2 regions of the Fictibacillus sp. b24 genome follow, and region 1 is predicted to be linked to the other one. Evidence: predicted binding sites of a transcription regulator. Region 1 holds the regulator's gene; the other holds the start of a gene.
The links. Region 1 encodes Rex, which represses fermentation and respiration genes when NADH is low (regulators of the CRP and FNR family bind a similar motif). Its sites were predicted from a motif close to TTGTGAAATATTTCACAA; they were not measured.

Region 1 (7,026 bases):
CATTTAAAGTAATCGGTGAAACGAGGGACGATGCAGCAGGGGAAGCGTATGACAAAGTGGCGCGAACGCTGAACATGCCGTACCCAGGCGGTCCTCATATCGATAAGCTGGCGCAAGAAGGGGAACCGAACATTGACTTGCCTCGAGCTTGGCTAGAACCTGATTCACTTGATTTTAGCTTTAGCGGGTTGAAGTCTGCAGTAATCAACACGGTTCACAATGCAGCGCAGCGCGGTGAAGTGATTAAACCAGAAGACTTAGCAGCAAGCTTTCAAGCGAGCGTTGTGGAAGTGCTTGTGGAAAAAACGTACCGTGCTGCAGAGCAATATAACGTGAAGCAAGTATTGCTAGCTGGTGGAGTAGCAGCAAACAAAGGTCTTCGCCAAACGTTAGAGAAGCGGTTTGCAGGAACACAGTATGACCTAGTGATTCCACCGCTGCACTTATGCACAGATAATGCGGCTATGATTGCAGCAGCGGGCAGTGTTGCGTATCAAAAGGATACGCGAGGAGACATGTCATTAAACGGTGTACCAGGACTTGATTTAGAAGCACAATAAAAAGGTAAGCTCTTTTCCTAATGGGGAAAGAGCTTTTTTATTTATCGACCGAAGTAGACCCCATTCGACACAATACCCCTTATTTTTTGTGGAAAAGTTATACACAGGATTGTGGATAATGTGGACAGCGCTTTTGAAACATTTGAAATAAAGGGTTTATGTTATACACAATTCACATAAAGTATACACATGTTCGTGTGGATAAAGTGGATAACTTTAATTTAACAATGAAATCCACAAGTCGAACTGTGGATAAATGAAAAAGCTGACATGCCTCACAACTTTGTGAGGATGCCAGCCTTTAGTTTATGCGTTCTGCAGTTCTTCCCATTCTTCCATTAAGGATTCCATTTCTTCGTTCAACTTATCTAGCTGTGATTGGAACTCTTGTGTTTTTTCGTAGTCTTGGAATACTTCTGGTTTACAAAGCTCGCCCTCTGCGTAAGTTATCTTGCTTTCGAGCCCTTCTAAAAGACCTTCGATTTCCTCAATGCGGCGCTGGCGTTTTCGATCTTGTTTTTTCGCTTCTTTATCGATCGAGTTTTTTGCACCGTTCACCTGGTTTGAGGAAGGTGTGTTTACTGCGTTTTCTGCTTTCTGACGCTCAGCAATTTCTTCCCGGGCTTTCATCTCGTTCTTTTTCTCTGTGTAATAGTCGTAGTCACCCAAATATTCGGTCATACCGGTTGGTGCGAGTTCAACGACCTTCGTTGCGATGCGGTTTATAAAATAACGGTCATGCGACACGAATAGGATCGTACCTGGATAAGAAATTAGTGCTTGTTCTAGAATTTCTTTGCTATCCAAATCCAAATGGTTCGTCGGCTCGTCCAGAAGAAGGAGGTTCCCTTTTTCCATCATAAGCTTTGCAAGTGCAAGCCGTGCTTTCTGACCACCGCTTAACTCCGTAACAAGCTTCAGCACATCGTCACCGCTAAACAGGAACTGTCCGAGTATGGAACGAATCTCTTTTTCCGTTTTTTCCGGATAGTCATCCCACAGTTCGTTTAAAAGTGTTTTGCGTGAATGGAGGTCCGCCTGTTCTTGGTCATAGTGAGAGATCTTCAGCCCGCTGCCATAGCGTATATCGCCCGATATGAGCGGCAATTTTTTTCGAATGACTTTTAGCAGAGTCGATTTGCCGATTCCGTTCGGTCCGACAATCGCGACGCTATCCTGGCGGTTAACTGCTAATTGAACGTTTTTAAATAACGGTTCATCGTCTTCATAACCCGTGCTCACATTCTCCAGTTTCAGCACGTCATTGCCGCTTTGTTTTTCAATATCAAACGAGAACGAAGCAGACTTTTCAGCACCAGCGGGACGCTCTTTCAGCTCCATCTTCTCAAGCTGCTTACGACGGCTTTGAGCTCGTTTCGTTGTAGAAGCACGCACAATGTTACGCTGAATAAAATCTTCTAACTTCGCCACTTGATCTTGCTGCTTCTCAAACTCTTTCATCTCTTGAGCAAATCGCTCTGCTTTTTGCTCGAGATAGCTAGAATAATTTCCTACGAATCGGAATGATCGCTTTCTCGATACTTCATAAACAGTCGTTACAATCTTATCAAGGAAATAACGGTCATGGGAAACGATCAATATACCGCCTGGATAACTCTGCAAATACTGCTCAAGCCACGTTAGTGTTTTGATGTCTAAGTGGTTGGTCGGCTCATCAAGAATAAGAAGATCCGGCTTCGTTAAAAGGAGCTTTGCCAGCGCAAGGCGTGTTTTTTGGCCTCCGCTCAGCGTATTGATCTTCGTATCGCGATCAAAATCGGCAAATTGAAAGCCGTGCAGCACCGTGCGGATCTCAGCTTCGTACTGATAGCCGCCTTCATCTTTAAACGTGACTTGCAGTGCGTCGTAGTCTTTAAGGAGGCGTTCGTATTCAACTTCATTTTCGATGACTTCCGGATCGCCCATACGCGCTTCCATCTCACGCAGCTTTTTCTCTTTTTTACGAAGATCTTCAAAAACAGAAAGCATCTCGTTCCAGATTGTTTCATCAGAGTCCAGCCCGGCGTCTTGCGCAAGGTACCCTGTCTTAACGTCTTTAGGAATCATGATATGACCAGAATCATAGGAATACTCACCAGTTATTACACGAAGAAGCGTAGACTTGCCAGCACCGTTTCTTCCAACTAAAGCAATGCGCTCACCTTTTTGAACCTCTAATTTTATATTCGATAAAATGACGTCCGCACCAAAAGACTTCGTAACGTCCTGAACTTGTAAAATAATCATTTCATTCACCTCTGTAAAAACGGGTGGTTTTACTTAAAGACTCTGTTTCAAAAGATTGTTTTACTTAAAAATGCAGTAAAAATACTTCTTTGAAAAGTTGGTTGTAGCGCAAGGTGCGAGACTCCTGCGGGACAAGCGGTCAGGTGAGACCCTTAATGGCGCAAAGCGGCAAGGGGCTCACCGCCTGCCCCGCGGAAAGCGAAGCGCCTGAAGCGGAAATCAACTACTTTCAACATGCAATCAGTCTTTAAATAACAATCAAACCCTGTCTACTTAGTAGTTTAGCGTAGTTTGGAGATTCGCGCCAACAAAGGGAATGTTCAACATTTTGCAATAATTACAAGTAAAATCATAACGACAATAAAAGCGGTTTCGTGTATATTCATCATGAGGAGGGGTTTTATGACAGAGTTTACCCATTTTAACGAAGAAGGCCGTGCTCGAATGGTCGATATTTCGGAAAAAGAAACATCTCACCGAACAGCGATAGCGGTAAGCGGGGTAACCGTTTCAGAAGAAGTCTTCCTTAAAATTAAAGATAATGGATTTAAAAAAGGGGACGTTCTAGCCGTAGCGCAGGTCGCTGGAATCATGGCTGCCAAAAAGACCTCTGACTGGATTCCGATGTGCCACCCACTATCACTTACAGGTGTTGATCTATCCTTTCACTGGGATGAATTGGAGAACCGCAACTATAAATTAAATATACAAGCTGAAGTTAAAACAAAAGGAAGCACCGGCGTTGAGATGGAAGCATTAACTGCGGCTTCTGCTGGAGCTCTTACCGTCTATGACATGTGTAAAGCGGCAGATAAAGGAATGGTGATCGGGCCTACATACCTTGTGTCCAAAACAGGAGGAAAGAATGGTGACTTTCTACGTTCTTCAAGCCCTGACAAAGTATGATACAATAGGAATAGATAAGCTTTCTACACATGGAGGGCTCCATATATGAACCAAGAACAGTTAAAAATACCACATGCAACAGCAAAAAGGCTGCCCTTGTATTATCGTTTTTTGAAAAACTTATCATCTTCCGGTAAACAAAGGGTATCTTCAGCTGAATTAAGTGAAGCGGTTAAAGTAGATTCTGCAACGATTCGCAGAGATTTTTCCTACTTTGGCGCATTAGGTAAAAAGGGTTATGGCTACAATGTAAATTATCTGCTGTCGTTTTTCGCGAAAACATTGAACCAAGACGAAACAACAACAGTGGCGTTAATTGGAGTAGGTAACTTAGGCACTGCCTTTTTGCACTACAATTTCACCAAAAATAATAATACAAAGATAGAAATCGCATTTGATGTAGATACAGCAAAAATCGGTACAGAGATAGCGGGAGTACCCATCTACCACACGGAAGACATCGAGCAAGAACTGCAGAAGCGGAACATCGATGTTGCCATTCTCACAGTACCAGTAGGAGCGGCTCAGCCGATCGCGGATCAGCTCGAGCGCGCAGGTGTAACGGGGATATTGAACTTTACACCAGCCCGGTTAACGGTCTCGCCAAAAATTCGTGTGCATCATATTGATTTAGCCGTTGAATTACAATCGCTAGTTTATTTTATGAAAAATTACTCTTAAACCAAGGAGGTAATCGTTATGTTAGGACCAGGAAGTATCGCAGTAATCGGACTTGCAGCGCTTGTTATGTTTGGGCCAAAGAAGCTGCCTGAGCTAGGGAAAGCTGCAGGGAAAACGCTTCGCGAGTTCAAGAATGCTACAAAAGGCATGATGGACGAAGAAGATGACAACAAAAAGGAAAGCGAACAACTGAAGAAGTAAGGATGTTTTTCTATGACCTCTGAAAAAAATATGTCGCTATACGGTCACATTGGCGAATTAAGAAAGCGTATCATGTGGGCAATTCTAGCCTTCTTTTTGTTCTTGATCGCAGGATTTTTCTTAGCAAAGCCCGTAATCGTATATCTGCAAAGTGATCCAATTGCAAAGAACATTCAGATGAACGCTTTTCATCTAACTGATCCACTGAATGTCTACATGACGTTCGCCTTCTTTATCGGGCTCGTCTTATCAGCACCAGTGGTCTTATATCAGCTTTGGGCATTCATCAGCCCTGGGCTTTACGAGAACGAAAGAAAAGTAACGTTGATGTACATCCCGATCGCGTTTGTACTCTTCTTAACAGGACTTGCCTTTTCTTACTTTATTCTCTTTCCGTTCGTCGTAAGCTTTATGGGAAATGTCGCTGAGGCCTTAAGTGTTGAAGGAGAATACGGAATTCAGGAATACTTCTCATTCCTATTCAACATCACACTGCCGTTCGGACTGTTGTTTCAATTTCCGGTATTGATCATGTTTTTAACAAGGCTCGGTATCGTAACACCTGATTTGTTAAAGAGCATCCGGAAGGTAGCCTACTTTGGTATCTTAGTAGTAGCCGGTCTCATCACACCGCCAGAACTGTTGTCACACTTGATGGTCACATTTCCGCTTATACTTTTATATGAGATTAGCATTATCATATCGAGAACAGCGTACAAAAAAAGAATGAAAGCAGAAGTCGAAGCCCTCGTGAAGGAACGAGAAGCTGAGGCGGAATCCGCTTTTCATGATTAAAAAAGAGGATTGCTCCAACGTGGAGGATCCTCTTTTTTTGTGAAAAATTAAAGTGGACAGTAAAACGAGCAGAGTGGACAGTAAATTTACAAAAGTGGACAGTAAATCAGCGAAAGTCGACAGTAAGCTCTGTAGAGGAGGCTGTGCATGGGAGCCATTTTCTGTTGATGACGGTAATCTGTCCAATTGAAGAGAGAAGCTGTCCAATTCAGCCAATAATCTGTCCAATTCAAAATTCACCACCATCACACAAAAAAACTGCCTCCATCAAGGGGCAGTTTTTGCTATTATTTCTTCTTCCGTTTTCTTTTTAAGTGGTTGTTTAACGCGAAATAGCGGATGGCATTGGCAAAATCAAAGGTTGCTACGACCATCGTAATGATCGTCCAGAAGCTCGTCATGCCGTACTCGTTAGAGTAGTGGACCGCCAAGTATGTAAAGACAAGTCCGATCCCTAAATATAAAAATGCCATAAACAGTGGTGATGTCTTCATAATAGTCCTCCAATAATCAATTGCGCTGTTTCTAGCTGCTTTTCCATCTTCTGAATCTCGTCAGCAAAGAATACTTGAACGATCAAAACGAGCGTATTCATGGCAACGTGTGCCGCGATTGGAACAATGAGGCGTTTTGTGCGAACATACAGGTATGCGAACGTGAAGCCCATTGCCGTATAGATTAACAAGTGTGTAAAGTCCGCATGAACAGCAGCAAAGATTAGAGAACTGATCAAAGCAGAAATAAAGAAATTAAAGCGTTTATGAAGAGAGCCGAAAATAATCTTTCGGAAGATAATCTCTTCTAGTATTGGCCCAACGATGGCCGTTACAATCATAAAATATTTAACGTTTTTCACGATTTCAACAAGGTTTTTCGTATTTTCAGATCCTGGCTGAATGCCAAACAGATTCATTTCGATCATGCTAGCGATAATCTGTGCGGCATAAGCCATAAAAATTCCGATGATCGACCATAGGACAGCAGAACCTCTTGATACGCGCTCAGAGTCTCTGTGCCTGCTTTTCATTTCAGGAATCAGCATGTAAAGGATGATAATAAGAGCGGCAATGAAACTGATCGTTCCCCACATTCCAAATAGTTGTTTTCTAGGAACACCAAGTTCGTTTAGAAGAGGAACTCCGATGTAGCCTGAGAATTGCATAGCGATATATATGAAGATGATCCACCAATATTTTTTCTTCAAATTACCTTCTCCTTTACTTCCGCACCCAAGAATTTAAGTCTGATACCTCTTTATATGCTTACCCATTTTAACATAGAATAGGCAGGGCTCGCGAGGATATCGAATTTAAGAAGAATTCAGATTAAATTTTAAATTTCCCGCTTGCAAAATTTTTTAGTTTTATTTATTATTAGAAATGGAGTTAGCACTCACTAACTAAGAGTGCTAATAAGAAATTCTTTTAACTATTTAAGGAGGGTGTTTCACTTGTTAAAGCCATTAGGTGACCGTATTATTATTGAGCTTGTAGAAGGTGAAGAAAAAACTGCAAGCGGCATTGTATTGCCAGATTCAGCAAAAGAAAAGCCTCAAGAAGGAAAAGTTGTTGCTGTAGGTACGGGCCGTGTGACGGATAACGGCGAGCGTATCTCTTTAGAAGTTTCTGAAGGAAAC
Region 2 (7,026 bases), 240 kb from region 1:
TAAGCCGACAATGGCGGCCAAGACATGCAGCAATACGAGTGCGCCATAAAGAGTCATCCATTTTCCCCCTTTTAATATGTATGAATAAATACCTACCTTCAATTTATTACGCTATACAGGAAAATAGTCCTTCTTTTAAGTAGTGACTTTTATCCTGATTATAAAAGGAGTTCATTAAATGGAAACAAAACATGAAATCAGGCAAAAAGTGTGGAATAAGCTGACTGAAGAAAAATTAGGAAGATTTCCGTTTCCCTTAACGAATCGTATACCTAATTTTAAAGGGGCAGAGGCGGCTGCGAGGTATATAACAGAAATGAAACTGTATAAAGAAGCAAATGTGATCAAGGTGAATCCAGATTCGCCGCAGCTGCCACTTCGAGCGCAAATTTTAAAAGACGGAAAAATGCTTCTCGTTCCAACCCCTCGTTTAAAAGACGGCTTCATTCAAGTAAAACCAGAGTGGGTTCCGAAAGGGGAGGAAAGAAAAGCAGCGAGTCTTTCGAGCATTTTGAATTATGGAAGAGTTTTGCCTCTATCGCAAATGCCAGAAATTGATTTGATTGTTGTCGGTTCGGTGGTGATTCATCGTGATGGCAGACGGCTTGGAAAGGGAGAAGGATACGCTGACAGGGAGTATGCAATCATTCGGGAGCTCGGCAATAAAGAAGTGCCAGTGATCACTTCGATTCAAAGTGCACAGCTCGTGGAAGATGAAATCCCTGTTGATGTTTTTGATTTAACAGTCGACTGGATTGCTACGGAAAAAGGGTTGATCGAAACGTGTTCTCCTTATCCTAAGCCAACAGGGATCGTTTGGGATGAAGTGAGTGAGGAAGACATGAACATCATGCCTGTTTTAAAAGAAATTAAGGATCTGACAGCAAATAAGCGTTAGAACATTGTTGGCACTTTAAAATATTCAAGCGGATTCTCTGTGCCGGCAGGAAAAACGTTAAGCTGGCGTAAAACTTCTTCAGCGAATTGGATATAGTTTGAACCTGTTGCTGTGATTACATTTTGGTCAAGCACGAGATGTTCTTCACATTTATTGCTCCAGTTCATAACAGATGTATAGCGTGAGTCATCTTCAGTAAGAGAAGCTGTATATTGGATATGATTTAGAATACCAGCTGCACCTAGCAGGGCAGGTCCTCCACAGATTGCGCCAATCAGCTTGCCTTTATCAAAAAAAGCACGGATCATTTCTGTAACCATCGAATTTTCGAGAAAAGGAAATGGTGTACCTCCAGGGATAATCAGAGCGGAATAATCATCTGTTTTGACTTCGTTTACCGTTAGATCAGGTTTGATTTTAAGCTTTCCTGCTGATGTGACTGTATGGATGGAAGAGTTAGGAGAGCATGTAACAAGTTCATATTCTGATCCGCTCAAGCACGTATTTAAAATAGCTACTTCAAATTCTGCAAAAGAATCATAGACAAACAATAGAACCTTTTTCATATGAGTTACCTCCAGTTTTAAATAACCTATATCCAAATTTTAGCACCTGCTCATAGGAATTTGCTACAAAAACAAGCATAAATTGATTTGAAGGTGAATATATCTAATCACAACTAAATATTTCTTCTTGTGAACCGAGCATAAACACACTAATGACTTGCTTATTTTATTTGAAAGCTTGTCTTTTTTTTGTGTGAGGAGGTGGAGGCTAAAAGTAATCCCGCAGTAATTCCTACTTGACATATAGGTTTTATTGTATTAATTTATTTTAGTTAACTAAAGGGGGGACTTGTAGGTGACTACTTACTTAGTTTTATCGAACATTGCTATTATGCTTATTCTTTTAGGTGTTTTGTATTACATGCAAAAAAAGCACGTTTCTTTCTCAAAACGTGTGTTTACGGGTCTTGGATTAGGGATACTTTTTGGCCTTGGACTTCAGTACGGTTATGGAGCTGATTCAGAGGTAGCTGCTAAATCTACTGACTGGTTCAACTTAGTTGGTGGAGGGTATGTAACGTTCTTAAAAATGATCGTAATGCCGCTTGTGTTTATCTCGATCCTTTCAGCGTTCACACGATTGAACTTAAAAGGGAACATCGGAAAACTTAGCGGATTGATTATCGCAATCTTAATCGGAACAACAGCTATTGCGGCAGTTGTCGGTATTGCTACATCCGTTGCTTTTGATCTGGAAGCTGTTCAGATTGAACAAGGTGATGCGGAAACAGCACGTGGTGAACAAATGGAAGGTACTTTTGCAGAAGTAAAAGACTTAACGCTTCCGCAGCAGATTCTTTCATTATTACCAGCGAATCCGTTTTTAGATTTTACAGGAGCTCGTCCGACATCAACGATTGCAGTCGTAATCTTTGCAGCATTCCTTGGAGTTGCATATTTAGGGGTAAAGCGTAAACAAGAAGAACATGCAGAATTGTTTGCTAAGATTGTTGATGCCTTCTATTCTGTAATTATGCGTGTTGTAACATTGATTCTTCGTTTAACACCATACGGAGTACTTGCATTAATGACGAAAACGGTAGCACTTAGTGATATGGGTGCGATCGCCAAGCTTGGTAAATTCGTTATCGCCTCATATGTCGCGCTATTGATCATGTTCGGAATTCACTTATTATTAATAACGTTCGCTGGTTTAAGTCCAGTAACGTATATGAAAAAGGCATTCCCAGTTCTATCGTTTGCCTTTACTTCTCGTACTAGTGCCGGGGCACTTCCATTAAACATCCGTACACAAAAGAGCATGGGTGTACCTGATGGAATCGCAAACTTCTCAGGTTCGTTCGGCCTTTCAATCGGTCAAAACGGGTGTGCTGGAATCTATCCTGCGATGCTTGCGGTTATGATTGCACCGACTGTTGGAATCGATCCATTGTCACCATCATTCTTATTGACGCTCGTTGTAGTTGTGGCGCTTAGTTCATTTGGTGTTGCTGGTGTTGGGGGCGGAGCTACGTTTGCAGCAATCCTCGTGTTGTCTGCGATGGATCTTCCAATTGCCTTAGCAGGTCTTTTGATCTCTGTTGAACCGCTTATCGATATGGGCCGTACTGCAGTTAACGTAAGTGGTGCGATGACGTCAGGTCTTTTAACAAGTAAAGTTCAGAAGCAATTAGACACAGACGTTTACAACGACAGCGAAAACCAAGTCGAAGTAAGTGCTTAGCCAGTAAATGAAACGATCTTGCCTCTCTGGCAGGGTCGTTTTTTATTTGTAAATTTTTCATATGAAGGTGTGAATTGGAGGTTTTAAGGGTAAAAATTAAAAACTGAACTTTCAAATAGCACAAGATTCTTTTCCAGCTCATGAAGGCTCTTCCATATTAGTGAACATTCTATGGCAAAACTGTGATAAAGTTGTGAGCTTTATTTGAAGTAATCGTGACATTTGTTAGGGAGCCGGTCACATTTACTAGGTTTCTGGTACTATGAGGGCAAAGGTTTTCTGTCATTTTGATTTTGCCTATGATATCCATTGTGATTTAATTCACAATCCATTATAATCACTTTTGGTTCGTTTTTATTAGGCAAATTAAATGCTTGTAAATAGAGAAAGGAAGGTGGACCTGGTGATGCGACGGTTGAAGCCGTTTTTACCATTCGGGTTAATGATGGCCGTGTTTATGCTAAGCGGCTGCAGCGATATGATTGTTTTAGATCCAAAAGGACCTGTAGGAGAAGAACAGAAGGATCTCATCATGTATTCTATCTGGTTTATGTTATTTATCCTGCTAGTTGTTTACGCACTTACTGCTTTTATTGTTTATAAATATCGTGATCGTAAAAATCATAAAGGCTATGATCCTGATAACGAAGGAAGTCATCTTCTTGAAACGATTTGGTGGATCATTCCGATTATTATCGTTATTGCATTATCGATTCCGACGGTTAAGAGTATCTACTCTCTAGAAGGACCTCCTGAGGAGTCGAAAGATCAAAAGCCATTGGTGATTCATGCAACATCTGTAAACTGGAAATGGGTATTCACATATCCAGAGCAAGATATTGAAACAGTTAACTATCTTCATATTCCTGAAGATCGGCCTGTTTTGTTCAAACTGACTTCTGCAGATTCTATGGCATCTTTTTGGGTTCCTCAATTAGGTGGCCAAAAGTATGCGATGGCTGGCATGGAGACAGAGCTTTATCTGCAAGCTGACGAGCAAGGCACGTATGAAGGACGTAACTCCAACTTTACAGGAGAAGGGTTCACTGATCATACGTTTGATGTTATGGCTATGTCTGATGCAGAGTTTGAAAAATGGGCGAGTGAAACAAAAGCTGAAGCTCCAGAACTTACAAAGGGCCAGTACGACAAGCTGATGCTTCCTGGTCACGTGAAAGAAATGACTTTCTCTTCAACTCATCTAGATTGGGTAGACCACTCTAAAAATGCAGAATACGCGTTAGATGCTCGCGAACGTTTAGGTTATGAAGAGAAGATTCCTCACTCAAGAGCAGCGAAGGAAGAAAAGAAAAAGCGTGAAGAAGAGATGAAGAAGCAAGAAGAATCAGAGTCTCATGGGGATTCTCATGCCCATTAACAGAGGAGGCATTTCAATATGAAATGGGATGAATTTTTCGTAACAGGCGACCCGATGATTTATGGTGCTGACGTATCCATCGTACTAACGATGGTGGGTATCCTGTTCTATCTTACTAAATATAAAAAGTGGAAATGGTTGTGGGACGAATGGCTAACAACGGTTGACCACAAAAAACTCGGTATTATGTATATCGTTTCCGCTGTGCTTATGTTGTTCCGTGGTGGTGTCGATGCACTATTAATGCGTACGCAGCTCGCGGTTCCAGAGGCGAAGTTCCTCGATTCACAGCACTATAACGAAATCTTTACAACACACGGTACGATCATGATTATCTTCATGGCGATGCCGTTCTTGATTGGTTTGATTAACGTCGTTGTTCCATTACAGATCGGGGCACGTGACGTAGCTTATCCTTATTTAAACGCAGTTAGTTTCTGGACGTTCTTTATCGGTGCGATGTTATTTAACATCTCATTCGTTATCGGTGGTTCTCCATCAGCAGGCTGGACGAGTTACATGCCGCTTGCGAGTAACGAGTTGAGCCCAGGGCCAGGACAGAACTACTATCTGCTCGGTCTGCAGATTGCAGGTATCGGTACACTCTTAACGGGTATTAACTTCTTAGTTACGATCCTTAAGATGCGTGCACCGGGAATGACATTGTTCCGTATGCCAATGTTTACTTGGTCATCACTTGTAACAATGGTTATCATTATCTTCGCTTTCCCGATTCTTACTGTTGCACTAGCACTTATGACATTTGACCGTTTATTCGGAAGCCATTTCTTCACTCTGCAAGGAGCAGGAATGGATATGCTTTGGGCGAACCTTTTCTGGCTATGGGGTCACCCAGAGGTATATATCGTAATACTTCCGGCGTTCGGTATGTTCTCTGAGATTATTTCTACGTTCTCTAGAAAAACGTTATTCGGTTACAAAGCCATGATCTGGTCTATGCTTTTAATCGCAGGATACAGCTTCTTGGTTTGGGTCCATCACTTCTTTACGATGGGTTCAGGAGCACTTGTTAACTCTGTATTCTCTATCACTACGATGGCGATCGGTATTCCGACAGGGGTTAAAATATTTAACTGGCTGTTCACAATGTACAGAGGTAAGATTCAATTTACGACACCGATGCTTTGGTCACTCGGATTTATCGTGAACTTCGTAATCGGTGGGGTTACAGGTGTCATGCTTGCCATGGCAGCTGCTGACTATCAGTACCACAACACATACTTCCTAGTATCTCACTTCCACTATGTGTTGATCGCTGGTACAGTATTTGCTTGTTTCGCTGGTTTAATCTACTGGTATCCGAAAATGTTTGGCTACAAGCTGAACGAACGTATCGGTAAATGGGTATTCTGGATTTTCACAATCGGATTTAACGTATGTTTCTTCCCGCAATACTTCCTTGGTCTAGACGGTATGCCACGTCGTGTTTACACGTACAGTGAAGAGTCTGGCTGGGGCCCATTAAACATGGTATCTACAATCGGTGGATTCATGATGGGTATTGCCTTCTTAGTTCTTGTTTACAACATGTACTACAGCTTCCGTTTTGCGAAGCGTGAATTAACTGGAGACGCTTGGGATGGCCGTACGCTTGAATGGTCTACTCCATCAGCAATGCCTCCTTTCTATAACTTTGCTAAAATCCCGGAGGTAACAGGTCTTGACCACTTCTGGAGACAAAAGCAAGCAGGAAAAGTTGAGAAGTTAACAGCTAATGAACTTAAACCGATTCATATGCCTAGCAACTCTGGTGTACCGTTCATCATGGCATCATTCTTCTTCGTTGCCGGATTCGGTATGGTATTCGACTGGATGTGGATGGCGATCGTTGGATTGATCGGTGTATTCGGAACATTGATCTACCGTTCATTCGAGTATGATGACGGGTATTATGTAAGTGTTGAAGAGATTATTGAAACAGAAAAGATTTCTAAATAAGGAGGCGTGAAAAAATGGCACATGCAGAAACACACGACCCCAACACGCCTTTAGAGTATCGTTCGGAGATTGGGCGTCTAAACATTCTCGGTTTCTGGATTTTCCTAGGGGCAGAAATTGCGTTATTTGCAACATTATTTGCAACGTATATGGTTTTAACACATCGTATCGCAGACGGACCTGCTCTAGGTGAACTATTTGAAGTGAAGAGTTTGTTGATTCAGACGTTTTTGCTTCTAACAAGTAGTTTCACTTGCGGACTTGCGGTTCATGAGATGCGCCGTCACAATGTTAAAGGTTTGATCACGTGGATGGCCGTAACACTCGGACTTGGTCTCGGGTTCCTTTATTTCGAGATTCAAGAGTTCTTACACTTCATTCATGAAGGTGCAAACATTGGTACGAGTGCAGCATGGTCAGGATTCTTCGTTCTTGTAGGTACTCACGGTGCTCACGTAACGTTCGGTATCTTCTGGGTAACGATGGTCTTGATTCAAGTAGCTAAGCGTGGTCTTACGCCAGCTACTTCTGCAAAAGTTTT

Region 2: the regulator Rex is predicted to act here: its motif matches at 3,458-3,475, upstream of qoxA (cytochrome aa3 quinol oxidase subunit II).

The regions. Positions count from the first base shown of each region.
Region 1 is NZ_JAUCES010000005.1:3,784,254-3,791,279, reverse strand. Features, by position in the region: gene tsaD (tRNA (adenosine(37)-N6)-threonylcarbamoyltransferase complex transferase subunit TsaD) at 1-560, shown strand, start outside; gene QUF49_RS19850 (ABC-F family ATP-binding cassette domain-containing protein) at 867-2,807, opposite strand; gene moaC (cyclic pyranopterin monophosphate synthase MoaC) at 3,210-3,713, shown strand; gene QUF49_RS19840 (redox-sensing transcriptional repressor Rex) at 3,759-4,394, shown strand; gene QUF49_RS19835 (twin-arginine translocase TatA/TatE family subunit) at 4,413-4,595, shown strand; gene tatC (twin-arginine translocase subunit TatC) at 4,608-5,390, shown strand; gene QUF49_RS19825 (YdiK family protein) at 5,678-5,884, opposite strand; gene QUF49_RS19820 (CPBP family intramembrane glutamic endopeptidase) at 5,881-6,594, opposite strand; gene groES (co-chaperone GroES) at 6,841-7,026, shown strand, end outside.
Region 2 is NZ_JAUCES010000005.1:3,542,062-3,549,087, reverse strand. Features, by position in the region: gene QUF49_RS18705 (DUF2269 family protein) at 1-57, opposite strand, end outside; gene QUF49_RS18700 (5-formyltetrahydrofolate cyclo-ligase) at 179-898, shown strand; gene QUF49_RS18695 (DJ-1/PfpI family protein) at 895-1,464, opposite strand; gene QUF49_RS18690 (L-cystine transporter) at 1,796-3,148, shown strand; gene qoxA (cytochrome aa3 quinol oxidase subunit II) at 3,552-4,526, shown strand; gene qoxB (cytochrome aa3 quinol oxidase subunit I) at 4,545-6,485, shown strand; gene qoxC (cytochrome aa3 quinol oxidase subunit III) at 6,500-7,026, shown strand, end outside.